3 regions of the Devosia sp. ZW T5_3 genome follow, and region 2 is predicted to be linked to each of the others. Evidence: riboswitches for the same ligand, from Rfam matches in the RefSeq annotation. Region 2 holds a riboswitch; each other region holds the start of a gene.
The links. Region 2 has a riboswitch for cobalamin ahead of ACI3KW_RS21690 (CbtB domain-containing protein). Riboswitches for the same ligand answer to the same signal wherever they lie in the genome.
Positions count from the first base shown of each region.

Region 1: linked by a shared signal. The riboswitch ahead of ACI3KW_RS01560 (ABC transporter ATP-binding protein) and the one ahead of ACI3KW_RS21690 (CbtB domain-containing protein) in region 2 are both predicted to bind cobalamin.
Region 3: linked by a shared signal. The riboswitch ahead of ACI3KW_RS15950 (ABC transporter substrate-binding protein) and the one ahead of ACI3KW_RS21690 (CbtB domain-containing protein) in region 2 are both predicted to bind cobalamin.

Region 1 covers NZ_JBJDRE010000001.1:313,289-322,743, reverse strand. The annotation lists gene ACI3KW_RS01580 (hypothetical protein) at 227-424, shown strand; gene ACI3KW_RS01575 (glutathione S-transferase) at 1,010-1,711, shown strand; gene ACI3KW_RS01570 (FecCD family ABC transporter permease) at 1,847-2,908, opposite strand; gene ACI3KW_RS01565 (ABC transporter substrate-binding protein) at 2,948-3,895, opposite strand; gene ACI3KW_RS01560 (ABC transporter ATP-binding protein) at 3,906-4,739, opposite strand; cobalamin riboswitch at 4,845-5,059, opposite strand; gene ACI3KW_RS01555 (NAD-dependent epimerase/dehydratase family protein) at 5,231-6,271, opposite strand; gene ACI3KW_RS01550 (TetR family transcriptional regulator) at 6,295-6,864, opposite strand; gene ACI3KW_RS01545 (helix-turn-helix transcriptional regulator) at 7,181-7,519, shown strand; gene ACI3KW_RS01540 (hypothetical protein) at 8,022-8,357, shown strand; gene ACI3KW_RS01535 (hypothetical protein) at 8,361-9,191, shown strand; gene ACI3KW_RS01530 (response regulator) at 9,323-9,455, opposite strand, start outside.
Region 2 covers NZ_JBJDRE010000024.1:3,377-12,831, forward strand. The annotation lists gene cobW (cobalamin biosynthesis protein CobW) at 1-240, opposite strand, end outside; gene ACI3KW_RS21685 (CbtA family protein) at 237-1,004, opposite strand; gene ACI3KW_RS21690 (CbtB domain-containing protein) at 1,027-1,215, opposite strand; cobalamin riboswitch at 1,252-1,450, opposite strand; gene ACI3KW_RS21695 (DUF2164 domain-containing protein) at 1,657-1,911, shown strand; gene ACI3KW_RS21700 (DMT family protein) at 2,013-2,369, shown strand; gene ACI3KW_RS21705 (hypothetical protein) at 2,460-2,612, shown strand; gene aztA (zinc ABC transporter ATP-binding protein AztA) at 2,609-3,373, shown strand; gene aztB (zinc ABC transporter permease AztB) at 3,370-4,242, shown strand; gene ACI3KW_RS21720 (metal ABC transporter substrate-binding protein) at 4,291-5,196, shown strand; gene ACI3KW_RS21725 (Fur family transcriptional regulator) at 5,220-5,654, shown strand; gene rsmD (16S rRNA (guanine(966)-N(2))-methyltransferase RsmD) at 5,962-6,516, opposite strand; gene ACI3KW_RS21735 (pseudouridine synthase) at 6,659-8,620, opposite strand; gene ACI3KW_RS21740 (hypothetical protein) at 8,763-9,446, opposite strand.
Region 3 covers NZ_JBJDRE010000012.1:127,126-136,580, reverse strand. The annotation lists gene ACI3KW_RS15960 (hypothetical protein) at 1-249, opposite strand; gene ACI3KW_RS15955 (FecCD family ABC transporter permease) at 455-1,447, opposite strand; gene ACI3KW_RS15950 (ABC transporter substrate-binding protein) at 1,492-2,502, opposite strand; cobalamin riboswitch at 2,646-2,854, opposite strand; gene ACI3KW_RS15945 (lipocalin family protein) at 2,909-3,418, opposite strand; gene ACI3KW_RS15940 (pyrimidine dimer DNA glycosylase/endonuclease V) at 3,547-3,930, shown strand; gene ACI3KW_RS15935 (Ig-like domain-containing protein) at 4,139-5,401, shown strand; gene ACI3KW_RS15930 (type I secretion system permease/ATPase) at 5,420-7,144, shown strand; gene ACI3KW_RS15925 (HlyD family type I secretion periplasmic adaptor subunit) at 7,141-8,460, shown strand; gene ACI3KW_RS15920 (HPP family protein) at 8,570-9,455, shown strand, end outside.

The sequences.
Region 1 (9,455 bases), on a different contig from region 2:
TGCCCCTATGACCAAGGAAGACTTCAGAGCGTAGCGCGAGCATATGGGCTTAAGCCGAAAGCAGACATGCAACGCGTTAGGCCTAGGCCGAAATACCCCCCAGCGGTAAGAGGACGGCAAGGCAGAATCCCGCTGCACGTCGCTCTGGCCTGCGCTGCCTTTGATCATGATCTCGCCCCGTGGAAGAAGCTCTAGGTCGCGAAAACGAGGTAGCCATTGGGCGTTCATGCCAGCTAGATACGAAAAGCGGCTCCATGACGAGGACCTTTGGCTGGTCTGTGAGGTTAAGACCGGCTACGTCGTTCTGATTGCAGGACACCCCTATGATGGCATGGCCGAGAACGAAGCCGCTGAAATAGTCGCACTACTCAATGCCGGTATGCTCGACATTGATCCAGCGCCGCCATCGGCTGAGGCGGATTAAGGCAAAAAGCCCCGACCTTCTGGTCAGGGCCCACGCACCGCCTGAGCGACGCAAGCTATGCGCTGGTCTTGAACCTCGTTATCCCCGCATTGGTTCCCCAACGCACGCGGCTAGAACTCCACGCCAAGCCCGACATTGCCCTTAATGGCATAGCTATCGCCTAGATTGGCGCAGGCTGGTATTGACCGATGCTTCCCCCATGAAGCGCGAATTTGCCGTCGCCCCAAGCCGCGGTTCTGTTCCGCGAGCACGCGCTTCTCATCTAGGTCAGAGTGGCTCAAGTCCGCGCCGGCGAACTGGGGCGCAACGCGGACGATCACGATGCGTTGCCCAAACCAGGTGACCGCCGGCCGGCAATCAGCGCAAACTCAGTCGGCGTTGCGCCCCATTTCGGCTGTTTCATGCCTATTTGCCGAACACGCCAGATATGCCATTCGCATGGGCGGATTTAAGGTCCCGCCACAAAGCATGCGCCGCGGTCGTTGCCGCATTCCTCATCTTCTCGCCGGTTTTTTTGCGATAAGCACACCCTCGCGACTAATCCAGCGTCGGCGCGTTTCATTCCACCAGCGATGGAGATGAACTTTGGCTGATTACGAACTTCTCTACTGGTCAGTACCCTTTCGAGGCCAGTTTGTGCGCGCTGTGCTGGCCTTTGCTGGCAAAACTTGGACGGAGGGCGGCGACGCGAAAATCTCGCGGCTGATGGAGGGCCCGGTGGAGGACATGCCTGTGCCCTTCATGGGACCACCTGTCCTGATCGACCACAAGGCCGACACGGCCCTGGCCGAAATGCCAGCCATCATCCTCTATCTGGGGGAAACACTAGAGCTGATGCCGGATACGCCTGCATTGCGGGCCATGACGATCAAGATCGTCAATGACGCCAACGATGTCATCGACGAAATCACCCTCAATGGCGGTGACCACATGTGGACCGAAAAGCGCTGGGAGGCGTTTGTGCCTCGGCTCGCGAAGTGGATGAGCATCTGGGAAGATACTGGCCGGCGAAATGGACTGGGTAAGGGCACCGGCCACATCCTTGGCGGCCAGGCGCTAGGCATTGCCGACGTGATTACCGCTACGCTCTGGACCACGATGGCCGAGCGCTTCAGCAAAGTCCACGATCTATTGGAGGAAACCGCACCGATGACCGCCGCGCTCTGCCGGCGCGTCTCCGCGCTGCCGCCCCTCGCCAAGCTGGGCGAAACGGCTCGACAGAACTATGGGCAGGCCTATGCCGGTGGGCAGATCGGTGCCTCCATGGCCAAGATACTCAACGACTAGCCACCTGATGGGCCAGATGAATGGGCCGACAGTGGCTGGTTAGGTCTCCAAGGGGGTGGAGAGCAGTCGGTCTGCTTGTGGCCAGGTACGGGCAGAAACCGGACATGAAGTTGTCGGTCCGATTGCGACCCAACGTCATCCAATCCTCTTGTTCCGCCGCATCAGGACGATGAAGAACACGCCGCCGACCAAGCCGGTGATGACGCCGAGCGGGATGTCTTGTGGCGGGATGATGATACGCGCGGCCATGTCGGCCACTACTAGGAAGATGGCGCCTACCAGCGCCGAGAGCGGCAGCACGCGACGATAGTCGCCACCGACCACCATGCGCACCAGGTGGGGGATCATCAGCCCGACGAAGGATACAATGCCCGAAAAGGCCACGGCGGCACCAGTCAACAATGCGCAGACGATGAAGACGATGATGCGGAACCGGGCAGCGGGAATACCCAACGTTGTCGCGGACTCATCGCCCAGCGTCATGGCGTTGAGATTGCGGGCATTGGCCATGAGATAAGCGCCGCAACCCGCTAGAGCCACCAGCGGATAGGGGAGCTGGGCCCATTGCGACAGGCCCAGGCCACCGAGCATCCAGAAGATCACGGTATGCGCGGCACGCGGGTCACCCAGGAAAATGCCGAGGCTGCCCAGCGAGGTGACGACGAATGACACGGCGACACCGGTCAGCACCAGCCGGCCGGCATTGGTGGCGTTGGAGAGATTGGCCACGCCGACCACGATCGCCGTGGTGAGCAGTGCCCCGCCAAAGGCAAAGAGCGGCACGGTGATGAGGCCGAGGAACATGCCGGTATGCAGCAGCACGATGATGGCACCGAGCGCCGCGCCGGAAGAAATGCCGAGCAGATGCGGGTCGGCAAGCTGGTTGCGCGTCACCGATTGGAGCGCGGCGCCGACCAGGGCGAGGCTGGCGCCGATGATCGCCCCCAGGATCACGCGCGGCAGGCGAACTTCCCAAACAATATTGTCTCGGCCGGCCGACCAGGTGACCTCGACACTGCCCGGGGCGAGGTGATTGACCACGACGCCCCAGACCACCTCGAGCGGGATGGCAATGGCGCCGACGCTGACGCCGACCATCATCACGACAAAAAGCAGCATGACGAGGCCGGCCGTGAGCAGCGGCAGGTTATGCAGAATGGTATGCCGTGGACCGGCGACGAGGTGCTTGTGGGACATGGTGGAAACGGGCTGGCCGGATTGGCCAGCCCTATCAGCTCATTGAGGATGGAACGCGGCGGCAAGGCGCTTGATTGCCGCGATGTTGCGCGGGCCGGGCGTCGCCTCGACATATTCGAGCACGACGAAACGATCGTTCACCACGGCCGGGATATCCTTGAACGCAGCATTGTCCTTCATGAAGGCGATCTTCTGTTCGGCGGTGACATCGCCATAGTTGACGATGACGACCACGTCCGGATTGCGCTCGATAACCGGCTCCCAGCCAACCTCGACCCAGCTCGAACCCACATCGTCCATGATGTTGGTGCCACCGGCCGCCTCGATCAGAGCGGTGGGGATGGCGTAGCGGCCGGCGGTGAACGGCTTGTCCTCGCCCGAGTCATAGACGAACACCTTGGGTGGCATTGCGCTGGCCGGCAGCGTCGCGCTGAAATCGGCCAATTCCTGCTTGTAGCCGGCGACTAGCGCTTCGGCCTTGTCCTCAACGCCGAAGATAATGCCCAGATTGAGCAGGTCGACATACATGTCGTCCATCGAGGACTTTGGCTTGTCCATGATGTGGATGCAGCTCTCGGTGAGCTCGTAGACCGCGATGTCGAACGCGCCCAGCGTTTCCGGCGTCACCTCACCGCCAACCCTCATGCCGTAGTTCCAGCCAGCGAAGTAGAAGTCCGCATCGGCGCCGAGCAGCACTTCCTTGGTCGGATAATCGGGCGAGAGCTCGGGCAATTGCTCGACATTGGCGCGCAAGGTCTCGTCCAGCGTCTTCCATTCGGAGACGCCGGTATAGCCGGCCATGTGGTCGGTGAGGCCCAGGGCCAGCATCATCTCGGTGAGGTTCACGTCGTTTGACACTGCGCGCATCGGCGCCGCGTCAAAAGTCACGTCGCGATTGCAGCTCTTGACGGTGACGGGATAGGCGAGCGCTGTGGCCGTGGTTGCGGCCAGCAGGGCCGGCACGAGGAAGGTGAAGGCAAGACGCACGGAAATATCCTCAAGGTTTGTCGTTGAGATGGAAGGAAAAGCGGGGCCGGCCCGTTGCAGGGTGGGCGTCGATGGCGACGTCGACCGCGAAGGTCCGGCGGATGGATTGGGGGGTCAGCACGTCGAGCGGAGCGCCCAATTGCACCTGGCGGCCATTGTCGAGCACCAGCACGCGATCGGCATGGGCCGAGGCCAGTGCCAGATCGTGCAGCGAGACGATGACGGTGGCGTCGAGGCGCGAGAGTAGCGCGAGCACTTCGAGCTGGTGGCGGATGTCGAGATGGTTGGTGGGCTCGTCGAGAATGAGCAGATCGGGCTTCTGCAACAGTGCGCGGGCGATCATCACCCGTTGTTTTTCGCCGCCGGAGAGTGTGGCGAAATCGCGAGCGGCAAAGCTGGTGAGACCCATCAATGCCAGCGCGCTTTCCACCTCGGCCAGATCGGCCTGACCGAACCGTCCCAGATGCGGTGTCAGGCCCAGTTCGACAATCTCGGCGACGGTCAGGCCGAAATCGGTCGCTGGCTCCTGCAGCACCGTAGCAATCCGGCGGGCGCAATCGCGCGGAGCCATGGCCCAGATGTCAGCACCATCGAGGGCGACTGTCCCGCTAGTCGGCTGATGATAGCGATAGAGGCACCGCAGCAGCGAGGACTTGCCAGCGCCGTTCGGCCCTACGACAGCGAGCATCTCGCCCGGCGCAACGCTGAACGCGATGTCGTGCAGCAGCCGCGCCGCTCCAGAAGGTCCCCAGCTCAGCCCGTCGACCTGCAGGGCAGCCGGGCGCCGGGTGCGGCCGGACGGGTCGAAGGGAAGCAGATGATCAGCAAGGTGGACGTGGTTCACCGAGGCGCTCCGCAGATGCGGGGCGCATTGCGGGCGAAATCAGGCTGAGCTTTTTGGTCGTGTCGTCAAGCGCCATCATCGTTCCCCGCGGCACACCCCGGCCGGGTTGAAAGGTGTGTCGATGGCAGGTCTCCTGACTTGCGGGTCACGGCGCCTTCGAACCTTCCCAGCCTTACGGCCAGTGGCATCTCGAAAGAGCTATCCGCTCACAGTTGCGGGGGCAGTCACGGTTTTGCGCCCTGATGGGTACGTCGCACCGTGTTCCCTTTTAATCCCCGTTGGCTTGTGGCCGCCGAAGAACCTACGACGGGTGCATAGGGCATTGTGGACGCAGCGTTGTCAATGTCCGCTCTCGGTAAGTTACAACTGTGGCCTCTATGGCCGGCATGGGGTCGAGTGCGGACTGGCCTGTTTCGCCTGGGAAGCGGACTGGCGTTAGAAGCAAGTGAGGCCAGGGTGGACGCGATCCGCCCCAGCGCGTTTCGATTGCCTCACTGCGCGGCGTTTTGCAGGTTGGCGGTCATTTCGGCGAGGCCTGCTTCTCGCGTCATAATCGGCGCGTAGCCGAGTTCGCGGCGCGCCTTGCCGATGTTGAGCGTTATCGTAACGGCCGATGTGGCGAAGGACTGCAAGGTCAACGGAGCGGTGATCTTCCCACCCGAAAGCCCGTACAGCCGATCGCCCACACCGGCGATGAAACGTAGCAGTGCGCGCGGCACCGACTTTTCTGGTGCCGTGACGCCTTGCGTGGCCATCAGCGCGGTTGCAAAATCGCGGAACCGAACGGGCCCCTCGTCGCCAAGAAAGTAGATCTCGCCGCCTTTGCCCCTGGCGATCGCCAGTTCAATGCCATGACAGAGATTGGCGATGTGGATGGTCGTCGTCAGATAGTCGCCGCCACTGATCCAGGCGAACTGCCCCGATTGAACAGCACCTAGCAGATGGGGTAAGGCAGTCGTGTCATCACGCCCCCAGACAAAGCGGGGCCGAACCACAATGACATCCATGCCACCGCCATTGTTGGACAGGGCGTAGCGTTCGGCGGCGGCTTTGCTGCGAGAATACGATCCGGCGGGGCGACGCGGCAAAGGATGGCGTTCATCGACATTGATGAGGGGGCGTCCATCAGCCAGAACGGATTCCGTGCTGAGATAAATCGCTCGCTGGATGCCCCCTGCCCGCGCCGCCTTGAACACCGCCTTGGTGCCTTCTTCATTGACGCGCTGCTGGCTTTCGGTGCCCGGACCATGATCGGTATCGGCGGCGGCGTGGATCAGTACGTCACATCCTTCCATGCCAGGCACCAGGTCGGCGCTGATAAGATCGCCTGAAAAGGGCGTCGCGCCGAGTTCTGCGACCACTCTCTCCGACCTGGCGGATCGCGCCAATGCGGTAACGGGGATGGCCTTGCCGACAAAATGACGGATTAGGTTGCGGCCGACATAGCCACTGCCACCAGTGATAAAGATCCTGGCGATTGGCCAGCCGGCGGCGGTCGCCGCGGCAATGGCCGCGTCGTCTCGTTCAGTCATGTTCGTTTTCCCGTTTTGGAGTTCTAGCTGTCGGCTGTGTCGTCCGGGGTTGCGGTCACCAGCCAATCGATCTCATTAATTATCCGCGATCGATCGCCCGGGGCGAAATGGTGGAAATCCAGATACTCGAGGAACTTCAGCCCCTCTAAGGCTAGATAGGCCAGAAGGGCACCGCGTGGGGACGAGGCGGTCTCGATGATCCGACTGATCGTTTCCGCCTGGCTCTTTTGCATGCGCGCACGCAAGGCAGGGTCGAGTATCAGAGCCATACTGAGGCCCAGGGCCACGGGCTTGAAGTTTTCTGGCGGCGGCTCTTCCGCGACCTTTATGCGCCCGCGAATGGCGAGACTATTCGATGAGGCAAGGTCTGCCTCGACAGCGGCGTGATGCTCGCGGTCGCGCCGAAAGGCCCGCTCCACAATCGCCTCGATCAAGTTCTGCTTGGTCTTGAAGTCATAAATGACACTGGCTTTGCTAATGTCGGCCTCGGCAGCCACGGCATCCAATGTCAAACTGGCGGCACCCAGTCGAGCAACCACCGCCTCGCCAGCATCGAGAATAGCCTGCTGGTCAATGACGCGCTTTCGTCCCACTTACGTTACCCATATATTTCCGTCCGGATGGTTATAAATCAAGTCGAACGCTTCGTCTATAATCGATCAGGCCGCAATCCAAGAGCGGCAGCTTTTCGAGTGGCAGCTTTGGGCAGCTGCGGACGGCGATGAACGACTGAAACGGGTCAACGCGCCCCCTCCCTCCTTGAGGGCGGCATTCAGTTGTCCTATTAAAGCAACTCAAACCCGCCTTATGTTCTATTTATAGAACAACCATTGAGTTTCAGCGTCAGGCTGGATAGCTTCTCGATAAATGGCACACGAGCTAGCCTCGTGATCTATTTATGGAGCACGCATGCCAAAGCCGGCAAACCGCCCAATCTCCCGTTATGCCAAAGAAGCGGCCGAACTGCTCGGCCTTCTGATCCGGCGCGCGCGCGTCGAGCACCGGATGACGGCTGGCGAAGTGGCCGAGCGGGCGGGCATGTCGCGCGGGCTGGTCCACCGCATTGAAAAAGGGGATATTGGCGCGTCCATCGGCGCGGCCTTCGAGGTCGCGTCCGTCGTGGGACTGCGCCTGTTCGACCAGGATGCGCGCGGCATGACCCTGAAGGCCAGCGAAGCCCAGTCCGTCAATACGTTGCTACCGCAGGCCGTGCGCGCCTCGACTGGCAAGGTGAATGATGACTTCTAGGGCAAGCGATATCCCAAACCAGGCATATGTCTGGGTATGGCTGCCCGAGCAGACGGAGCCCATCGTTGCCGGGCTCCTCACGCGCGCCAGCGGCCAGTTCGTCTTCAATTATGGCCGCTCCTATCTTGATAGTACCGATGCGATCTCCCTGTACTTCGGCCACAAAAATTCATAGCTAAATCAGCGCGCTAAGAATTTAGTTCGCCTCAAATTGGCAGCGAAGCACTCGACAGTTCGCCTCACTTGGAAAATGGAAGGCAACAGTTCGCCCCAACTCACATTAGCGACGGCACAGGCTTCTCAATATCGGCAGATGAAGGATCAAGGCTGGTGGGGGCGGGTAAGGGGTTCGTAGACGCCCGGATATGCATTCCTCCAGAGAATCTTGAGCTTGGTTGTTTCAGCCATTCCGTTGGGAAGCACGACGACCAAAACGCGTGGATTCTGGCGCCAGCTTGAAACGTATCCGGGATACGCCTATTGTGTCAGAAAAGGAGTTGCCATGAGCGTTCAGGATCGGATCAAGCGATATCGAAAGTGTGGTGCCGGCGCGGATCTGGTTCGCGTCGAGGTGCTGGTTCCTGCTGGCTCACGCGAGGAAATACTAGCTCAGGCGTCAGCCATGCGAAGCAGTTACCGTGTTCGCCGCGATCGCCTGCAGGAGAGCATTGACCAGGCCGTCCGCGATTATGGCGTCAGGGTGCTGGACAATATTGACCTGTCCCGCCTCCAGAACGTGGATGAGAAGGCCCGTGTTTTGGGCAAGGCATTGATGGACCGAGGCGACGCGAAGGCCTTCATTGCAGGGCGCAGGCTTTATTCCGCGGCTATGGCGTAAGCCATGGCACTCACCTCGCTGCAGAAGCAAGTGATGGCGGTTATCGCCGCCAATCGTTCGGACACCAGTTACATGGCTGGCGGCGCAGTCCTCAACAAGGACTGGTTCCGGCTGACGGACCACCTGGATATTTTCCACGACACCGACGAAGAGATCGTGGCGACCGCCAAGGAGGATATTGCGGCCTTGGAGAGCGCCGGGTTCAAAGTCTCCGTCGACATTATCATCTATGGCGTCGTTGAGTGCACTGTCTCAAGAGATGGGGACGATACCATGCTGCAGTGGATGAGCGAGACCCGATATCGATACTTTCCACTCGTTCGTGACCCAGAATGGGGTGTGCGGCTGAATACGGCCGACCTGGCGATTAACAAGGTCGGAGCGGCGTCGAGCCGAAGCAAGGCTCGGGACCATATCGATCTGATAACGATCGACCAGCGGTATTGCCCGCTGGGGCCGCTTGTACTTGCCGCATCAGGCAAGCCACCCAACTACTCGCCCCAAAGGATCATCGATGAGATCCGCCGCCGCTCGCTATCGCTGCGGGCCGAGGACTATCTATCGGTGCGAGGACTTCCCCAGGATATGACTGCCGTAGGTATTCGTGACAGCCTGGCCGCCGCACTGGATCGCGCCGAAAACTATATCCACGCCGCTGACCCCGAGTTGGTAGGTGTACTAACCGTCGATCAGGCTGGCCTACCAGTGGGAGCTGCGTATCCCAACGAAGGTGTGTCGCTTCGCCGGGCCACGGACGAAGCCGAGACGGTGCCGACAATCCCGGATGAGACGCCAGGCTTCCAACATGCGCCGACCGCCAACCTACGATATTGAATCGTAAGGTTTTCGTCTTCGGCGTGTGGCCGGAAACTGCCCGCGCCTTTGCCTCGGTCACCGAAGAGTTTGGTTGGGCCTATCTCGGCCGGACCAGCCTGAGGCACGACTGGATCCCATGCTCCCAACACCTATATCACGCCGCGCCTTATTGCTTCGGCGACGGCCTGGACGCGGTTGGCGGCGCCGAGTTTGATGGTTATCTCCTGCACCTTGCGCTTCACTGTAATCTCGGTCAGCGCTAGTTCGTTGGCGATATCGAGC
Region 2 (9,455 bases):
TTCATCGGCCACGGTGCAGCAAATGCAGCCATTGGACAGCTCGACCATATCTTCTTCGCGGCAGGTGTCGTCGCCGCAACCGGCCAGGATGTCCTTATCGACACCCAGATCACCGAATTCGTTGATGATCAGGGCGATGCGCTTGCCCTTGGGGGCATGGGCGAGAAGGTGACGAACCAGGGTGGTTTTGCCGGCGCCGAGAAAGCCGGTGATAACAGTGGTGGGGATTTTTTCGGTCATGCAATGGCTCCGATCGGGGTGGCCGCGCGGGCGGCAAAGAGGTCGTTGAGGCGGCCGAACAGGGTGCCGAGCACGGCCCAGAACACGGCCGAGGTGCCAAGGGTGATGGCGGCGAATTCGGTGGCTAGGTGGGCAGGGACGGCGCTGGGCTCATCGGGGGCGACGGGCGCGCCGATAATGTGGGGGGCCGCGATCAGCGCGACGGCGACGGCAATGGCCCAGCTGGCGCGGGTCTTGGCGAGCAACACGAAAGCGGCGCCGGTGGCGACGGCCGTGCCCACCCACCAGAGCTGGCGGGCGAACAGATCGGCGGCAGGCATGCCGGGGAGTTCGGGCGCCAGGCCATAGGCGGGGGCCAGCGAGAAGGTGATAAAACCGGCGGCGCCCCAGAGCAGGCCATTGGCGAAGGTGATAGGGATATTGGCGAACATAGAGATGGCGCCGATGACCAGGGCAAAGCCGGTGGCGGCGAGGACCGTGGCGAGCGTCGTATAGGCGGTGCGCTCGAAGCCGTCTTGCGGGGCCCATTCTTCGGGCTCGGCGGCCGTGCTGGCGGCGGCGTCATCGTGGCTGTGTTCGGCCGTGCCGAGAGCGTGTTCGTGATCAGCGACAGCGGCGGCCTCGCCATGGCTGTGGCCGCCTTCGCCCTCGAAGGTCTCGGCATGCAGAATGAGCGGGGTGACGCGGAAATTCTGGATGGCGGCGGTCAATAGGCCAGCGGCCAGCGCTGCGAAAAGCGCAGCGGCAAACAAGTTACGGATCATTTTGTTTCTCTCGTGCGCTGCCTTAGTGGCAGGGGAAGCCCATGGCGTGGCGGGTGTCGTGGGCGCCGTTATGCAGGCGGAAATCGCCGGCAAAGCCGGTGCCGACCAGAAGGGTCAGACCGAGCATGAGGGCCAGGACACCAGCGATGAGGCGCTGGGACAGGGAGAGAGACGTGGAGACGGTGGTCGTCGTATTGATCGTGGTATTCATGGCAGCACCCTCCGTGCGCGGAATAGATTGGGCTTTTCGCCCGGCTGATGTGCCGGCAGGTCTCCTGGCTCGCGGTGATAACCACTCCCCTCGCCTTCCCGGCTATTCGCCAGTGGCATGAGAGGGGAATGCACCGCTTACAGTTGCGGGGGCAGCCACGGTTTTGCGCCCTGATGGGTACGTCGCACCGTGTTCCCTTTTCCAGCCTTCCGCTTGCGGCGTGATGCCTTGGGCTTCAGGCTGAGTATCCCCTTGCCACAACGGACGCGGGGAACCAACACGAGGATTGGTTTGCCACTAAATCGGGCGGACCGCAATGTGGTTGGTAGGAAAAGCGGCGCTGGGTCAAGCGTGGGGTCGGCGCGTTCGAGCCAATTTGGCGGACGGCGGAACCGGCGACTCGCAGTAGACCTGATCGCCAAAATCTGCGGGAGACACGAGATGAAACCGATCAAATTCAGCCGCGAGGAAACCAAGGCGATCGTGGATGAAATTCGCGACTATTTCCGAAACGAACTCGACCAGGACATTGGCTCCATTCCGGCCGAGATGCTGATGATGTTCTTTGCCGACAAGATGGGCGCCTATTTCTACAATCGCGGGGTTTATGACGCGCAGGTTTTGGTGCGCGAGCGGATGGATAATCTGAGTGATGATCTGTTTGGGCTGGAGCAGCCGACCAAGCATGTGCGCTAGGGCATAAGCACGAATGTGAAATCCACTTTCGCGGCAAAGCGGCTAGGGGTAAGCAGTGAGGCCGCCAATCGGCGGTTTTCTGGCCTTTTCAGGAGGAAGCCTTGGGCTTCAACTTTGCCACTTTTGCCCCGATTGGGCTGCTGCTCGCGTCCAATGTGTTCATGACCTTTGCCTGGTATGGGCATCTGAAATGGCCGACATCGGCGCTGTGGCTGGCGGTGATGATCAGCTGGGGCATCGCGTTTTTCGAATATTGGCTGGCCGTGCCGGCCAATCGGATCGGGGAAGCGGTCTATAGCCCGTCCGAACTCAAGACCATTCAGGAAGTCATCTCGCTGTCGGTGTTCGCGGTGTTCACCGTGTTTTACTTTGGCGAGAAGCTGACGCTGAACCACGGCATCGGGTTCGGGATGATCGCGCTGGGGGCATTTTTTATCTTCAAGGGCCCGATCAAGTAGGATCGGCTGTTGGCTGTGATGTGAGGTCTTGACGATTGCGACCGTAATGTTATTACGTTGCGTCGACACATGTATAGCACAAGAACGGCCATGGCTCACCAGCATACGCATCCGCACGCCCCGGTAAAATCGAGGGGGCGCAGCTTTGGCCTGGCGCAGATGAGTGCGCTGGCGCGGCTGGCCATCGTGGTTCCGGCGATCGTGGTGATCTGGCTGGTGCTGTGGCTCTTGGTGCGGTCATGAGCGCGATCCGCATCGAAGACCTGACGCTGGGCTATGACGCGCATCCGGCGGTGCATCATCTGGACGGGGCGTTTGAGCGCGGTTCGCTGACTGCGGTAATGGGGCCCAATGGCTCGGGCAAGTCGACGCTGCTCAAGGGCATGATCGGGGCGATCAAGCCGCTGAGCGGACGGGTGACGCTCGATGGCATCGACAGCAAAGACATTGCCTACCTGCCGCAGATTGCCGAGATCGACCGCAGCTTTCCGGCGGTGGTGGCGGATCTGGTGGCGCTCGGATTCTGGAAGCGGCGGGGGCTGTTTTCGGCCATTCGCGGCGTCGATCGCCGGGAGATGGAAGCGGCTTTGGCTGCGGTGGGGCTTGTCGGCTTTGAGCGGCGGCCGATCGATACGCTGTCGGGCGGGCAATTGCAGCGGGCGCTGTTTGCGCGGGTGCTGGTGCAGGATGCGCCGGTGATCCTGCTCGATGAGCCATTTGCCGCCATCGACCAGCGCACGGTGGCGGACCTGACCGAGCTGATCAAGCACTGGCACGGCGAAGCGCGCACGGTGATTGCCGTGCTGCACGATGCCGAGCTGGTGCGGGAAGCCTTTCCGCGCACGCTGCTATTGGCACGCGAGGCGATTGCCTGGGGCGACACGGAAGAAGCGCTGACGGCGGACAATCTGCGCCGGGCGCGGCAGATGGTGGAGGCTTGGGACGAGCATGCGCCCTGGCATGAGCATGATGGCCGTGGCCACAAGCACGGGGCGCACCAATGAACCTCTATGATTTCCTGATCGGGCCGTTCGTGCAATTCGGTTTCATGAATCGCGCCTTGGCCGGGGCCATCATCCTGTCGCTGAGCGCGGGACCGGTTGGCGTGTTCCTGATGCTGCGGCGGATGAGCCTGACCGGGGACGCCATGGCCCATGCCATTCTGCCCGGTGCGGCAGCGGGGTTTCTCGTATCGGGGCTGGCTATCCTGCCGATGACGCTGGGGGGCTTTGCCGCCGGGCTGATCGTTGCGGTGCTGGCGGGGCTGGTGTCGCGCTTCACCATTCAGCGCGAGGACAATTCTCTGGCGGCCTTCTATCTGATTTCGCTGGCGCTGGGCGTGATGCTGGTGAGCCTCAAGGGCTCCAATGTGGACCTGATGCATGTGCTGTTCGGCACGGTGCTGGCGCTGAACAATGATGCGCTGATCATGATCGGGGCCATCGTGACGGTGAGTCTGGTGGCACTGGCCATGCTGTGGCGGCCGCTGGTGGCGGAGTGTCTGGACCCCAGCTTCCTGCGCAGTGTCAGCAAGGCGGGTCACCCGGTGCACCTGATCTTTCTGGCGCTGGTGGTGCTCAATCTGGTGGGCGGGTTCCAGGCGCTCGGGACGCTGCTGGCGGTGGGGCTGATGATGCTGCCGGCGGCGGCGGCGCGGTTCTGGGTGCGCAGCCTCGAGGCCACTTGTGGGCTGGCCGTGCTGATCGCGGTGGTCTCGAGCTATTTCGGGCTGCTCGCCTCCTATCACCTGAGCATTGCCTCGGGGCCGGCCATTATCCTTGTCGCCGGGGCGATTTACCTCATGTCGCTGCTGTTCGGACGGCGCGGCGTCATCACCACTGCCACGCGGCCGGCCCGGCATCGGGTGGCCTGACTTTCCGCCGGAGCGGCGCGCCGCCCGGCATCATACGGAGACCAAAGCATGTCGATCAAACTCATTGCCCTGGCGTTAATGACCTCGGTGCTGGCGCTGCCGGCGAGTGCGGCCGAAGTCAAAGCCGTGGCCAGCTTTTCCATTCTCGGGGATATCGTTGCCCGTGTCGGCGGCGACCGGGTGGAGCTGACGACGATCGTCGGTGCCAATGCCGATACGCATGTCTATGAACCCAAGCCGGCAGATGCGCAGGCGCTGAGCCATGCGCAGGTGTTTTTCGTCAATGGGCTGGGTTTTGAGGGCTGGCTGGACCGGCTGGTCGAAGCGACGGGCTTTGCCGGCCCGGTGGTGGTGGCCAGCGAGGGCGTCAAGACCCATGCCATGGCCGAGGAAGAACACGGCCATGAGGGGCATGACCATGGCGAGACCGATCCGCACGCCTGGCAGAGCCTAAAGAATGGCCTGCTCTATGTGAAGAATGTGGCGGCGGGGCTGTGCGCGGTCGATCCGGATGGCTGCACGGTTTATGAGGCCAATGCGGCCGAATATTCGGCCGAGATTTCGGCACTCGACGCCAAGGTGATCGCCGATATCGACACCGTGCCGGAAGCGCAGCGCAAGGTGATCACCACCCATGACGCGTTCACCTATTTCGGCGAGGAATATGGCGTGGAATTCCTGGCGCCCGAGGGCATTTCGACCGATAGCGAGGCATCAGCCGCCGATGTGGGCAAGCTGATCGAGCAGATCCGGGCCGATGGGGTCAAGGCGCTGTTTATCGAGAATATGAGCGACGGCCGCTTGGTGCAGCAGATCGCCAGCGAAACCGGCGTGACGGTGGGCGGCGAGCTTTATGCCGATGCGCTGTCAGAACCCGGCGAGGGGGCAGCGAGCTATCTCGATATGTTCAAACATAACGTTGAACTGCTGGTGCCCGCGATGGCAGGCAAGTAGTCTTACAAAAAGGCAGGTGGATAATGGCACATTCGCATGACGACCACAGCGGCCACAACCATGTGTGGGCTGATGATCTGACGAAGAACCAGGGGTTGGTGCTGGGTGCGCTGGCGCATTCGGACGGGCCATTGTCTGCCTATGACATCCTCGACAAGCTGCGCGGCGACGGGCTGCGGGCGCCGCTGCAGGTCTATCGCGCGCTCGACAAGCTGGTGGAACGGGGGCTGGCGCATCGGCTGGAATCGCTCAATGCGTTCGTGGCTTGTGCGGATGAGCATTGCCATCGCAGCGGGTTGATTGCGTTCGCGATCTGCGAGGGCTGCGGGAAGGTGGATGAATTTGCCGACGCGGTGATCGAGGAGCGGCTGGGGGACTGGGCCGGGCAGAAGGACTTTAAGGTCGAGCGGACCACGATGGAGATTCGTGGGCGGTGTGGGGCTTGTGTGGCGGCTTAGGAGCCGTCATCACTCAGCTCATGATAGGGAGCCCCGATCTGTCCCCTCCCCCTTGAGGGGAGGTAGGCGCATGGCCAAAGCTTGTGACACAAGCTTGCATTGATGTTGCGGAGGCAACCCCTCACCCTGATTTTCTGCTGAACGCAGAAAATCAGTCCCTCTCCCTCAAGGGGCGAGGGTGGGTCCGGCGGGTGATAAGGCAAAGTGCCACGACCTCGTGGTTCGACAGGCTCACCATGAGGTCTACTTAGATCGCGATATTCACAGTAGACCTCATCCTGAGCTTGTCGAAGGACGAGGTCGTGGCCTATTCCACGCTCAAGAAATGTACGGCGGCGGCGCCGTATTCGCGGCGGTCTTCCAGGGTGAAGCCGGCGGGGAGGGTGATCGTGGCTTCGGTGCTGTCTTCGAGGACCATGGTGGCGCCGGGGGCGAGCCAGCCGTTGGCGAGAAGGCCCGCCAGCGCCTGTTCGCCCAGACCCTTGTTGTAGGGCGGGTCGAGGAAGATCAGGTTGAACTGGCCGAACGTGCCGGGGGTGCCCAGATCGGTGGCGTCGCGGCGCAGGAGTTTGGTGATGCCCCCTGCCCCGAAGGCCTCGATGTGGTCGCGGATGATGCCCCGGGCTTCCGCGCCAGTGTCAACGAAGGTGACGTGAGCGGCCCCGCGCGAGAGGGCTTCGAGGCCAAGGGCGCCGGTGCCGGCGAAGAGGTCGAGCACGCGGATGCCATCAAAGACCGGGCCGAGGCGGCTGGCGAGGATGTTGAACATGCTCTCGCGGACGCGGTCGGCGGTGGGGCGGATGGACTCGTCAGAGGGCGAGGTCAGCTGCTTGCCACGAAATTTTCCGGCGACGATGCGCATGGGTTGGCTCCATATTTTCACCGCCCCTTCCCTTATCTCACGGTGTCATTCCCGCGAAAGCGGGAACCTCTGTTTGCGGATAGGGAAAGGAAACGGAGGTCCCCGCTTTCGCGGGGATGACATTGTGGGGTGGGCGTAGTGTTTACGCCTTGGGACGGCGCGGACCGGAGGGACGGCCGGCACCACCAGTGGGGCGGGCGCCGCCGGAGGGACGACCAGCGCCGCCGCTGGGACGACCACCGGCGGCGGGACGGCCACCGGGCTTGGGGCCGCGCTGGGGAGCGGCGCCGTCGCGCTTGGGATGGGGCTTGCCATCGGGGCGGGTCTTGGGCTTGCCGTAGGTCTTGGCTTCCGAGCCTAGATTGTCGCGGCCCGGACGGGCGGCGCGGTCGGGGCGCGGAGCGCGATCAGGACGCGGGGCGCGGTCGGCATCGGGACGGAAGCTGCGCGGCTTTTCCGAGAAATTGCGGCCGGGACGCTTGGGCGCGCCGGTAAAGGCTGCGCCATCGCCGCGTTCGCTATCGGGACGAACACGCGGCGCAAAGCTGCGCTCTGGGCGCTCGCCCGCTGCTGCATCGCTACGACGCGGGCCGCGCGGGGTGCCGGTGAAGGCACGATCCTGCGGGGGACGACCGCCTTCGGGACGGGGACCGCGTGGACGCTCGGCAAAGCCGCGCTGGGGCGCGCCGGCATCGTCACGACGGGGCGGACGCTCACCGAAATCGCGCTTGGGGCGCTCGGTACGGTCGGCAAAGCCACGGGCGCCGGCGGGACGCTCGCTGAAGGCGCGCTTGGGACGATCGCCGAAGGCCGGCTTGTCGCCAAAGGACTTTTTATCGCCATAGGGCTTTTTGTCGCTAAACGACTTCTTATCGCCGTAGGGCTTTTTGTCCCCGAAGGATTTCTTGTCACCAAACGGCTTTTTATCGCCGAAGGACTTCTTCTCGCCAAAGGCTGGCTTGGCGGGGCGTTCGGGACGCTTGCCGAAAGTGCTGGCGGGCTGATCGTCGGGATCGCGCCAGGCGGGCTTGTTGCCGCCGCGCTTGGCGACGAATTCCTCGGGCGCGCGGCCATCTTCGTCGAAATGGATACGGCGGGGCGGCGCCATCTCTTCTTCGGCACGCGGATCGACGCGCTTGGTCGGCTTGCGGCTGTCGAAACGCCCGGGGCGATCCTGGCGCGGACGCTCGGCGCGGATTTCTTCCTCGGTCTTTTCGGCATGGTCGGTGAAGCGGAAGCGCTGGCGGGCGATCTCGACGGTATTGGTGCCGCGGCCGGTGAGGCGATCACGGGTGGGCTTGCCGACGAGCTGGTTGATTTCGGGCATTTCGCTGTCGAAATCGACATCGGCCGCCTCGGCCAGCTTCTTGCCGAGCTGCTCGCGCAGGGTCGCGGCTTTGACGGTTTCGATGGCGCCGACCGGAATGTCGTTGAGCTGGAACGGGCCATAGGAGACGCGGATCAGGCGATTGACCTCAAGGCCAAGCGCGCCGAGCACGTTCTTGACTTCGCGGTTCTTGCCTTCGCGCAGGGCCATGACGATCCACACATTGGAGCCCTGGTCGCGCTCGAGCGTGGCTTCGATGGAGCCGTATTTGATGCCGTCGATCTCGATGCCATCCTTGAGGCGATCGAGCGCGGCCTGGGTGACACTGCCATGGGCGCGCACGCGATAGCGGCGCAGCCAGCCGGTGGCGGGCAATTCGAGCACGCGCTTGAGGCCGCCATCATTGGTGACGAGCAGCAGGCCTTCGGTATTGATATCGAGGCGGCCGACGGAAACGACGCGCGGCAGGCCGTGTTGTTCGAGCGCTTCGAAAACGGTGGGGCGGCCCTCGGGATCTTTCTCGGTGACCACGAGACCGGCGGGCTTGTGATAGAGCCAGACGCGGGTGCCCTGGCGGGCGGCCAGCGGGGCGCCATCGACCATGACCTTGTCGCGCCCGGTGACGTTGAAGGCTGGGGTCAGCACCTTCTTGCCGTTGACGCTGACGCGACCGGTGGTGATCCAGGCTTCGGCGTCGCGGCGGGAGCAGAGGCCGGAGCGGGCAATGACCTTGGCGAGGCGGTCGCCGGTGTCGGGAGTGGCGGGAGAATCGGTCATTGGCGAAGTGCCTTCATGTCATGCGGGACCCGGATGGGCGGCGCTGATTAGTTGGGAGCAGAGTGTGATGAACGTGTCCATCGCACAAAAAGAACGCCCCGCACAGGGCGGGGCGCATGAAAGATGCGAGAAGAGCTGGCGATCAGTCCTTCATATCCTTGATTTCCTGATCGATCGAGCCGCCGATCATGCCCGAACCGGTGGGACCCTGTACGCGCAGCGCGCGGCGGATTTCCTCGGGGCAGCTCGGATCGCTGAGCGAGACGATCTGGCCAGACGGGTTGCGGCAGACCATGTCGGCATTGCCGACGCGGGTGAAATATTCATCCGGCGGCAGATAGAGCGGGCGCTTGCCATTGACCCCGACCGCCATATTGGCGGCCGTCATGCGGGCGGTAAGTGCGCGGGCTTCGGCTTCAGTGAGCGGGCGGCCGGACATGGAGCGCAGGTCGACGACCTTGGCATTGCGCAGGCGGGTGAGGTCGGCTTCGGTGAGGCCGGACGCATCGATCCGCACCGCGTCGCTATTGGCGGGCAATTGGGCCACGGCAACGGCCGTGGTGGGGGCCGGCAGATTTTCGGCATTGCGCGGCAGCACCAGCGGGGCGCGAGCCTGGGTGGGCTCTTCCTTGGGCGTTTCGCCGGGGATCAGGCCGAAGCCGCGAGCAGTGGAGCTCATCACCTCGCGCTCGAATGTGCCCGCATCGGTAAGGGCGTTGGTGCCCTCCACGGTCGTGCAGGCAGCCAGGGTGGCCGCAAGCAACAGGCCCAGTGACGCCATTGAGGCCTTGCGAGCAATCGCGCGCCCGATCAATCCAATACGCATGCAACGTCC
Region 3 (9,455 bases), on a different contig from region 2:
TCAGTCCGCAGCGGCGCGCACCAGCGGGTAGGTTTCGGCGCTGTAGAGATCAAGAATTTGCGCGCCATCGAAGCGCTGCTCATCAACCTCAAGAAACGAGCCCCGCAGCAAGGCCTGCGGCATCTCCTCGACAGCGTATTGCACTGCCTCTGCGGCGGTCGCGAAGCGGCGGTAGCGCGCCTTGGGAGATTCATTGCGGCCCTTGCTTGGATAGAGTTCGGCAGCGGCGGAATAGTCAAAACCGGACATGGTTCATTCCTTCTGGATTAGGTTCAGCAGATGCCATGGCACCGCAAGCAACAGCCCCAGCCGCGATGAAGCGGCCGGGGCAAACCGTTCGCAAATCTGGATATGGCCGGGCGATCGACGATGCCGGCATGGGCAAGCAGCCCGCGTATAGCTTGAATATGGCCCTTCAACGCCCGGATTTCAAGGCGCCGCGGCACTTCCGGCCTCATCCGCGACGCCCGCCGCGATAGAGGATGACCGCGAAGAACGGCACCCCGACCAAGGCCGTAACCACCCCAATCGGCAGAACCTGTTGCGGCAGGATGATACGGGAGACGATATCGGCCAAGACCATGAAGCTGGCCCCGATCACCGCGCAAGCCGGCAGCAGCCGTATATGGCCTGGCCCGACCAGGAAGCGGGCGGCGTGTGGGATCACGAGACCCACAAAACCGATAGAGCCGACCATGGACACCATAGTGGCTGTCATCAGTGCCGTCACGGCGAACAATACCAGCCGCACCCAGCGCACCGGCACGCCAAGGGAAGCCGCGGCATCTTCGCCGAAGGCAAAGGCATCGAGCGAGCGTGCATAGCGCAGGCAGATGCCAAGCCCGCCAACAACCACGATGGCCACCAGCGAGACATCGGACCAGCGCACGCCGGCAAAGCTGCCCAATAACCAGAACATCACGCTGCGGGCCTGTTCGGCATTGGCCGATGTGGCCACGATATAGGCCGTCAGCGCATTGAACAGCTGCGACGCTGCCACCCCGGCCAGAATGGTGCGCTCGGTGCCGCCACGTGCGCCGGAGGCGAGCATGACCACGAACAGGAAGGCGGCGAGCGCTCCGGCAAAGGCACCCGCCGACAGCGTCACCGCCCCGGCACCCAGCCCCAGCAGCATGACGCAAACCGCCCCGGTCGAGGCGCCGGCCGAAATCCCCAGCACATAGGGTTCGGCCAGCGGATTGCGCAGCAGCGATTGTAATATGGCACCACAAAGCGCCAGGCCCGCGCCGCAACAGGCGGCGGCGAGCGAGCGGCTCAGCCGATAGTCCCAGATCACGCTTTCCTGGATGCGGCTGAGCTCGTGCCGCGTCCAGCCCAGGCGATTGGTCACCGCCTGCACGGTCGTTTCAAGGCTGATGGGCATTTCACCAATGCCCACCCCCAATGCAATCGCCACGGGCAGCAGAAGGCCGGTGGCGATGACGATAAGAACACCCGGCCGGAAGGCCGGGCGCAGACCTGCAATTGTGCTCAATCGAGGAGACCGAAGCCTTCCAGCGCCGTGGCAAGCTTTTCGAGCCCGCCAATGGTGCGCAGTGTCGGGTTCATTGCCTGCGCGTCCATTTCGACGATATGGCCGGCTTGCACCGCCGACAATGCGCTGGCGACCGGGTCCGTGTGCAAGAATTCGCGCTTGACCGCTGGATCGTCCGCCGCCTGCGTGCGCCGATCCATCGTGCCGATGACGATCGCGGCCGGGTCGGCGGTGGCGATTGCTTCCCAGCTGACCAGCGGCCATTCGGCTTCGGTCTCGATGACATTGCGGGCGCCCAACACGTCGGTGATGTAGCCTGGAGCGCCGTTCTTGCCCGCCACCCAGGCATCGCCGGCAATCTCCGCGCTCGAAAACCAGAATAGGATCGAAATATCATCGGAGCGGCCGGCCAGCCGATCCCGCACCGCCTGCTCGCGTGCCCGGAAATCGGCGACCAGCGTTTCGCCACGCGCGGAAACATCAAAGATCGCGGCCAGTTCTTCGATCTCGCGATACAACAATTCTGGCGTCCACAAATTGGCCCGCGAGCCATCGGCGGAAATATTATCGGTCGTGTCGCAATCGGTGGGCGAGACATAGCTGGGCACGCCCAGATCGGCGAATTGCTCGCGGGTGCCGACGCGGCCCTCCGGCCCCAGGGCCGACAGGAATTGCGCCGCAACGAAATCGGGATTGGTCCCGACGACGCTTTCAAAGCTGGGCTGATTATCGGCCAGGCGCGGCACGCCGGCATTGGCCTTAGCCAATTCCTCCAGCACGGGGGAAACCCACACTGCTGTGCCGACCATGCGGTCGGCCAATCCCAGCAGCAACATGATTTCGGAACTGTTCTGGCCGATGCCGACCGCGCGTTGCGGCGCGGCCGCAATGGTGATGGTGGCGCCGCAATTTTCAAGAATGAGCGGGTAGCGTGTGGCCGCTGTTGCAGGCATGCAGGCCACGCCGGCAAGCAAGGTGCCGGTGACGATAGCAGGAAGACGCATCATAACCTCTCGTGATGCAGTTCGGGACAACCGAACGGCAGGCCGATAGGCATAGATGCGAGGGTGTGAGCGGTCCTGTTACGGACGAGAACGCGCACGACAAGCCAGCCAAGCTGGCTCGAACCCCGCCGAAACACCTCGTCCGGCATGCTGGTCGGTGTCGCGGCAGGTCTCCTGGCTCGCGGCTCGGATGCTTGCTGTTCCCTTCCCGGCCAAAAGGCCAGTGGTAATGAACAGCAAACTCGCCGCTTACAGTTGCGAGGGCAGCCTCGGTTTTGGCCCCTGATGGGTAATCCGCACCGTGTTCCCTTTTGATCCGCGCTCAATTGGCGGAACCGTGACATGGCTCTCATATACGCCGGCTAATGTGGCCGCAAGTCCTGCCGGTGGCCGATGCTGACCGTTCAGCTCATTTGCCTTCGACCATGTCGTCGCTCACTACGCGACCGGTGTGGCGCGGGGTAATAAGCCCGGTCAAATCAAAGCCCTGGCGGCGGGCTTCGGCCAGATATTCGTCGAGCGTTTCGCGGGCGACGAATGGCCGCCGGGCCAGCACCCACAGATATTTTCTGCTGGGTGAGCCGACCAGGGAAACGGCGTAATCGGGATCGATCTTGAGCACCCAATAATCACCCCTGCCAAAGGGCAGCCACCGGACAACCGGGGGCAGAAAGCTCACCTTCAGACGGGCATTGGTGTCATCCACTGCAAAGGCTTCGCCCAATGCGCGGGCCGGTTTGCCATCTTCGTCAAAGCAGCGGTTATCGACGCCGACATTGCCTTTGTCGTTCAGTGTGTAATTGGCAGTGATATCAGTGGCCGTCTCGTCTTCCCATTTGAGCGGCAGGCGGCAAATCTCATACCATCGGCCCAGATAGCGCTTCAGGTCCAGGCGGGGTATGGCGGTCACGTCGGTCATATTCAGGTCTCCGGAGCGGGAGCCAACGCCATGCCGATTGCAAAGGTTCCTGTGCGGCGGTGCCAGTTGACGGGTCGGGCCGGCCCACTCTATGGCAAAGCTGCTCTGCCTCAGCCCAAGGGCCTGCCGTGACACGCATCAACTGCATTCCCCCAGCTGAATTGACCGGGCCACATCTGGTCGCCGAATATCGGGAATTGCCCCGGATATTTGCGCTGGTCCGCGCGGCAATCGATCGCGGCGAGCAGCCCGATGACCCGCGCAATCCCGTCGAATATCGGTTGGGCGCCGGTCATGTGCGGTTCTTTTACAGCCGCCTAGGCTACCTTGCCAAAAGACAGGCCGCGCTCGTGGCTGAAATGCAGGCCCGCGGCTACCGGCCAAGCTTCACCGACACCGATCGCCTGCTGGAAGGCTTCCCCGCCGCGTGGTGCCAGGACTGGCAGCCGACTGCGGCAGCCATCGCGGCCAACCGGGTCCGGATCGCGGATCGCTTGCAGCGGGAAATCTAGCACGAGCCATGCGCCGGAAGCGCCCCTCACCTGCCTGCGGCGCAGCTTGGAAGCCGTCCGGCGGCCTGCTAGCCTCGACTTAATAAAACGTGCCCATGCCGTCCTCCCCACTGTAAAGCGTTCGAGGAACATGATGCCCATCCTAAGTAATGGTAGTGAACTGACTATCTTGGAGGGAGGCGAGCCGCACGTCGCTTACTCCTTCACTTTGACCGATACTGAAGGCAATGTTTCCGACCCTATCGGAGCCTTGCCGGATTATTTCTTCGGCTGGGTAACGGTCGAGTCGGTCGATGTCTTCGACGGCTTCTTTGCCATCACCGGCTTCACCCATGATGGCAAATACGGAATCTTCTCCAATCTCGACACCTATATCTTTGACAATGAGGGCAATTTCCTTCGCACCGTTCACGCCGAAGGGGCGAGCCAATCGCTGGAAGTTGTCTCCGTCATGGCCGACACTCCCGACGATTTCGTGGTGACCTACAAGGGCGCCACCATGTATTTCGGTGGCGAGAATACCCAATACGGCTACCACCAGATCAGGGTTCAAGACGGTGTGCAGCTGCCTGACAGCTTCGTCAACACCGCGCCGGTCGTCTCCGATCTGAACCTGGTTCTGGCGCCCGGCCAATCTCTCAACGACATCGAATTCGTAGCCAGTGATGTCGACTATGACTTGCTGAGCTTCACCGTCGTCGATGGCCCCGATCACGGCACGATCGAGCTCGATCGACGCTATGACGGCAATCACTATCCCTTCCCGGAAAGCGAATTCCTGGGCAGCGTCCACTATCACTCGGCTTTTCTTGACGGCAACCTGTTCGACTATTTCCCGGCATCCGGGTTTGTCGGCACCGACACGTTCACGATCATGGCGACCGACGGCCAGGGCAACAGCAATCTGGCGACGGTCACAATCACCATTGGAGGATCCATGGCTGGTCCCGAATATATCGCCCTGGGCGATGGCGTCGACATCCTGCGCTATTTCAACAGCGACCATCCGGTCCTTGTCGCCTCCAAGGGCGGCAATGACGATCTGTTTGGCAGCCGCTTTGACGATTCCCTCAATGGCGGCGCGGGCGACGATCTGCTGCACGGCGAACGCGGCCGGGACAAGCTCACCGGCGGAACGGGCGTCGACCGCATGCAGGGCGGCGCCGACAACGACACCTTCATCTTCAATCCGGGTGATTTCGCTGACCCGGCGGACCACAATGGCCGGCTCGACCACATCATCGATTTCCATGGCGCGGGTCATTCCGGCCCGGGCGAGCAGGATTTCATCAGCCTCTTCGGCTTCGGCGATGATGCGACGCTGACCTTCGACCACTATGCGAGCGACGATCAGACGCTGCAGATCTACCGGGTGAACGATCCCGACAATCCGGATGGCGGCGGGCTGATCATGGTGCAGATGGCGGACGGCACGGCCCAGATCGGGCAAGGCGACTATCACTTCTTCTAGGCGTCGCCGGAGAAGCTGATGCAACCATCGCTAGTGCAACAACCAGCCGGACCCGGCGGCCCGGCTCTGTCGCTGAGCGGGCCCATAATGGCGCTGGGCGCCATCAGCTTTGTGTCCAACCTGCTGATGCTGACCGGGCCGCTCTTCATGCTGCAGGTCTATGACCGGGTATTGGCCAGCCGCTCGGTGCCCACGCTATTGGTGCTGACAGGATTGGTCTGCGGGCTCTTTGCCTTTTACGGCTTTCTCGATGCGCTGCGCAGCCGCATGGCGACCCGCTTTGCCAATGTGCTCGATGCCCGGTTTTCCGGGCGGCTGTTTGCAGCGGCCGTTCACTTCCGGCTCATCGCCGACGCTCCCAAAACCGCCGATCCGCTGCGCGACGGCGACCTGCTGCGCCAGTTCCTCGCCAGCTCGGCGCCGCTAGCGTTGCTGGATCTGCCCTGGGTGCCCGTCTATCTCGCGGTCGTCTTCCTGTTCCATTATTGGCTGGGCTGGCTGGCGGTCGCGGGGTGCCTCGTCATCACGGCGCTCATGATCATCAACGAAGCCATGGCGCGACAGCCGACCCAGCAGGCCAGTGCCGCTCAATTGCTGCGGCAGCGGCAGGCCGAGAACATCCGCGTCAATGCCGAAACCGTCATCGCCATGGGCATGCTCGACGATCTGCGCGCCCGCTGGGCGGCCCAGACCGGTCGGATGATCGCCGCGCTGCGCACGGGCAGCGATCAAGCCGCTTTCTTTTCTGCCGCGACCAAGGGCTTGCGCTTTCTGCTGCAGTCCCTGGTGCTCGCCCTGGGCGCCTATCTCGTCATCCGTGGCGAAATGACAGCCGGGCTGATGATCGCCGCCTCGGTCGTCACGGCCCGGGCGCTGGCGCCGGTCGAGCAGATCGTCGGGCAATGGCGCAGCTTTGTCGGTGCCCGCCAGGCCTGGGCGCGGATTCGGAAAGTTCTTGCGGTCAGGCAGGCCGCTCCGCGCGACGTAAGATTGCCACTGCCGACGCAGGCGCTGAGTGTGAAGGGACTGGCTTCGGCGCCGCAGGGGCAGCGCATGCCGGTCATTTCCGGCATGCAATTCGATATCGCTGCCGGCGATGGACTGGCGATCCTGGGTCCCTCGGGTTCCGGCAAGTCATCGCTGGCGCGGGCTTTGGTGGGCGTTTGGCCCAGCCTCGCCGGCGATATCCGCTTTGATGGCGCCCTGCTGGCGCATTACACGACCGACCAGATCGGCTCGATGATCGGCTATCTGCCGCAACGGGTCGAGCTCTTCGATGGCACCGTCGCCGACAATATTGCCCGTTTCCGCGTCAATGCATCCAGCGAAGCGATCATTGCCGCGGCCAAGACCGCCGGCGTGCACGACCTGATCAGCGCCCTGCCCGATGGCTATAATAGTCAGGTCGGGGAACAAGGCGACTTGCTGTCGGCAGGACAGCGCCAGCGCATCGGACTGGCCCGCGCACTCTATGGCAATCCCTTCCTCATCATCCTCGACGAGCCCAATTCCAATCTCGACGCCGAGGGCGACGCGGCGCTGACTGACGCCATTCACAAGGCACGCGAGCGCGGCTCGATCGTCATCGTCATCGCCCACCGACCCAGCGCCATCGCTGCCGTCGACAAGGTACTTTACATGCGCGCCGGGCGGCAAATGGCCTATGGGCCGAAGGCCGAAATCCTGCAGCAAATCACCCAGCCCGGCACCAATGTCCGCCCCATCAAGGCGCCTGGCGCATGACCATCGAAGCCGTCCCCACCGCCAGCGATCTCACCAGTCTCAAGCGCCATGGCTGGGTCGGGCTGTTTGCCGTGCTGGGTCTGTTCGGTGGGCTGGTCGCCTGGTCTGCAATGACCGAGATTTCCGGCGCTATCATCGCGCCCGGCATGCTGGTGGTCCAGGACAGCGCCAAGCGCGTGCAGCATCCCGAGGGCGGTATCGTTACCCAATTGCTGGTGCGCGACGAAGATCGCGTGGTGCAGGGCCAGGTATTGGCGACGCTGGATCAAACCGCAATTGCTGCGGCCCTCGCAATCTCGGAAGCCCAGTTGCGCGAGGCTTATGCCAAGGAGGCCCGGCTGATCGCCGAGATCGAAGGCCGCAATACGGTGACCCTATCCGGCGCGGTGCTCGACCTGTTCGATATGACACAATTGCAATCGCTGGTGGCACTCGAACAGCAAGTGCTGGTGGCGCGGCAAGCGACCAAAGCGGGACGCATTGCCCAATTGCGCGAACAGATCATCCAGCTCGAACGCCAACGGGAAGGGCTCGATCTGCAGAAGCAGGCCATTGAGCGCCGGGTCGCAGTGATCGAGCAGGAAATCGTCGATTTCGACGATCTCTATGACAAGCGCCTGATCGCGGCCAGCCGCGGCACCAGTCTCGACAAGGAGCTGGCCAATGCCCAGGGCGAGTTGGGGCGTGTCGTGGCATCCCTCGCCGAATCGCACGCGGTGGCCGCCGAGCGGGCCCTGCAGATCGAACAGATCGAGGACGAATATCTGACCAGCGCCTTGGCCGAACTGCAGGAGGCGCGGCGGGTGATCGCCGAGGCCGGCCAGCGCCGCATAGCCGACCGCGACCGGCTGACCCGCACCGAAATCCGCGCCCCACAAACCGGCGTGGTGCACGAATCCATCCTCCACACGGTGGGCGGAGTGGCGGCCGCTGGCGAAACGCTCATGCTCGTCGTGCCCTCGGATGAGCCGCTGATGGTCAATGTCCGGATCGAGCCGGTGGATATCGACAAGGTCGCCGTCGGGCAGCAGGCCGTGCTCCGCTTTTCCGGGTTGAATCCGCGCACCACGCCGGAATTGTTCGCCAATGTGGCACGGGTGGCGCCCGATGCCACCCAGGACCCCGCGACGGGCCAGCAATATTATGCGGCCAGGATCGCCATTCCCGACGAGGAGCTGGCGCGTTTGCCTAAGGGCGTCGTGCTGATTCCCGGCATGCCGGTGGAATCCTTTGTCCAGACTGGCGAGCGGACCGTGCTGTCCTACATTCTCCATCCCGTCGAAGAACAGCTGAACCGCGCCCTCAAGGAGGATTAGGGGCAATCGGTGCGCGTGGAAGGAAATTCCTGCGGCACTGCTTTTGAGAGAACAGGCACCCAATGCAGGCAGTTGGCGCGGCGCAGCGCCACTGCTACATCCCCACCCAATGTCCAGCGTCATCCCCTTCATCAAGCGGTTCGTGCCCGGCCTTGCGCCCGTCAGCCTGGGCGAGCGACTGCGCGCCTCCATCGGGGCGCTGATCGGCATCGTCGTTACCGGGTTGATTGCCGGCCTGGCGCTCGGCAGCTCTTCCGACATTCCGCTGCTGATAGCGCCAATGGGGGCGTCCGCGGTATTGCTGTTTGCCGCGCCCACGAGCCCATTGGCCCAGCCGTGGTCGATCATCGGCGGCAATACCATTGCCGCGCTGATCGGGGTGACCTGCGCGCGCTATATCGGCAATCCGATGTTGGCCGCGGGCATAGCGGTTGCCCTTGCTATCTCGGCCATGATGGCGCTGCGGTGCCTGCATCCGCCCAGTGGCGCGGTGGCCTTGACGGCCGTGTTGGGCGGGCCCGCAATTCAGGCGGCGGGCTTTGGCTTCGTAGTGTGGCCGGTGCTGGCCAATTCGGTGCTCCTGCTGCTGGCAGCTTTGCTGTTCAACAACCTGACCGGGCGGCGATATCCGCATCTGGCGCCCGTGCCGGCCCATCCGCACCGAACAGCCGATCCGCTGCCCACCGGGCGGCTTGGGGTAACGCAGGCCGATATCAGCGCCGTTCTGGCCCAGTACGATTTGGTGCTGCCAGTGGCCACCGATGATCTTGAGGACATTCTGCATCGCGCCGAAATCCGCGCCTATGACCGGCGCTCCGGCGGCGTTGCCTGCGCCGATATCATGAGCCGGGACGTGCAATCGGTCGGCCCCAAGACCAGCCTGCGCGAGGCCTTGCGGCACCTGCGGGAGCATCACATCAAGGCGCTGCCTGTCGTGGATCTCGACAGCAAGGTGATCGGCATTCTCACCCAGACCGACCTGCTCGACAAGGCCG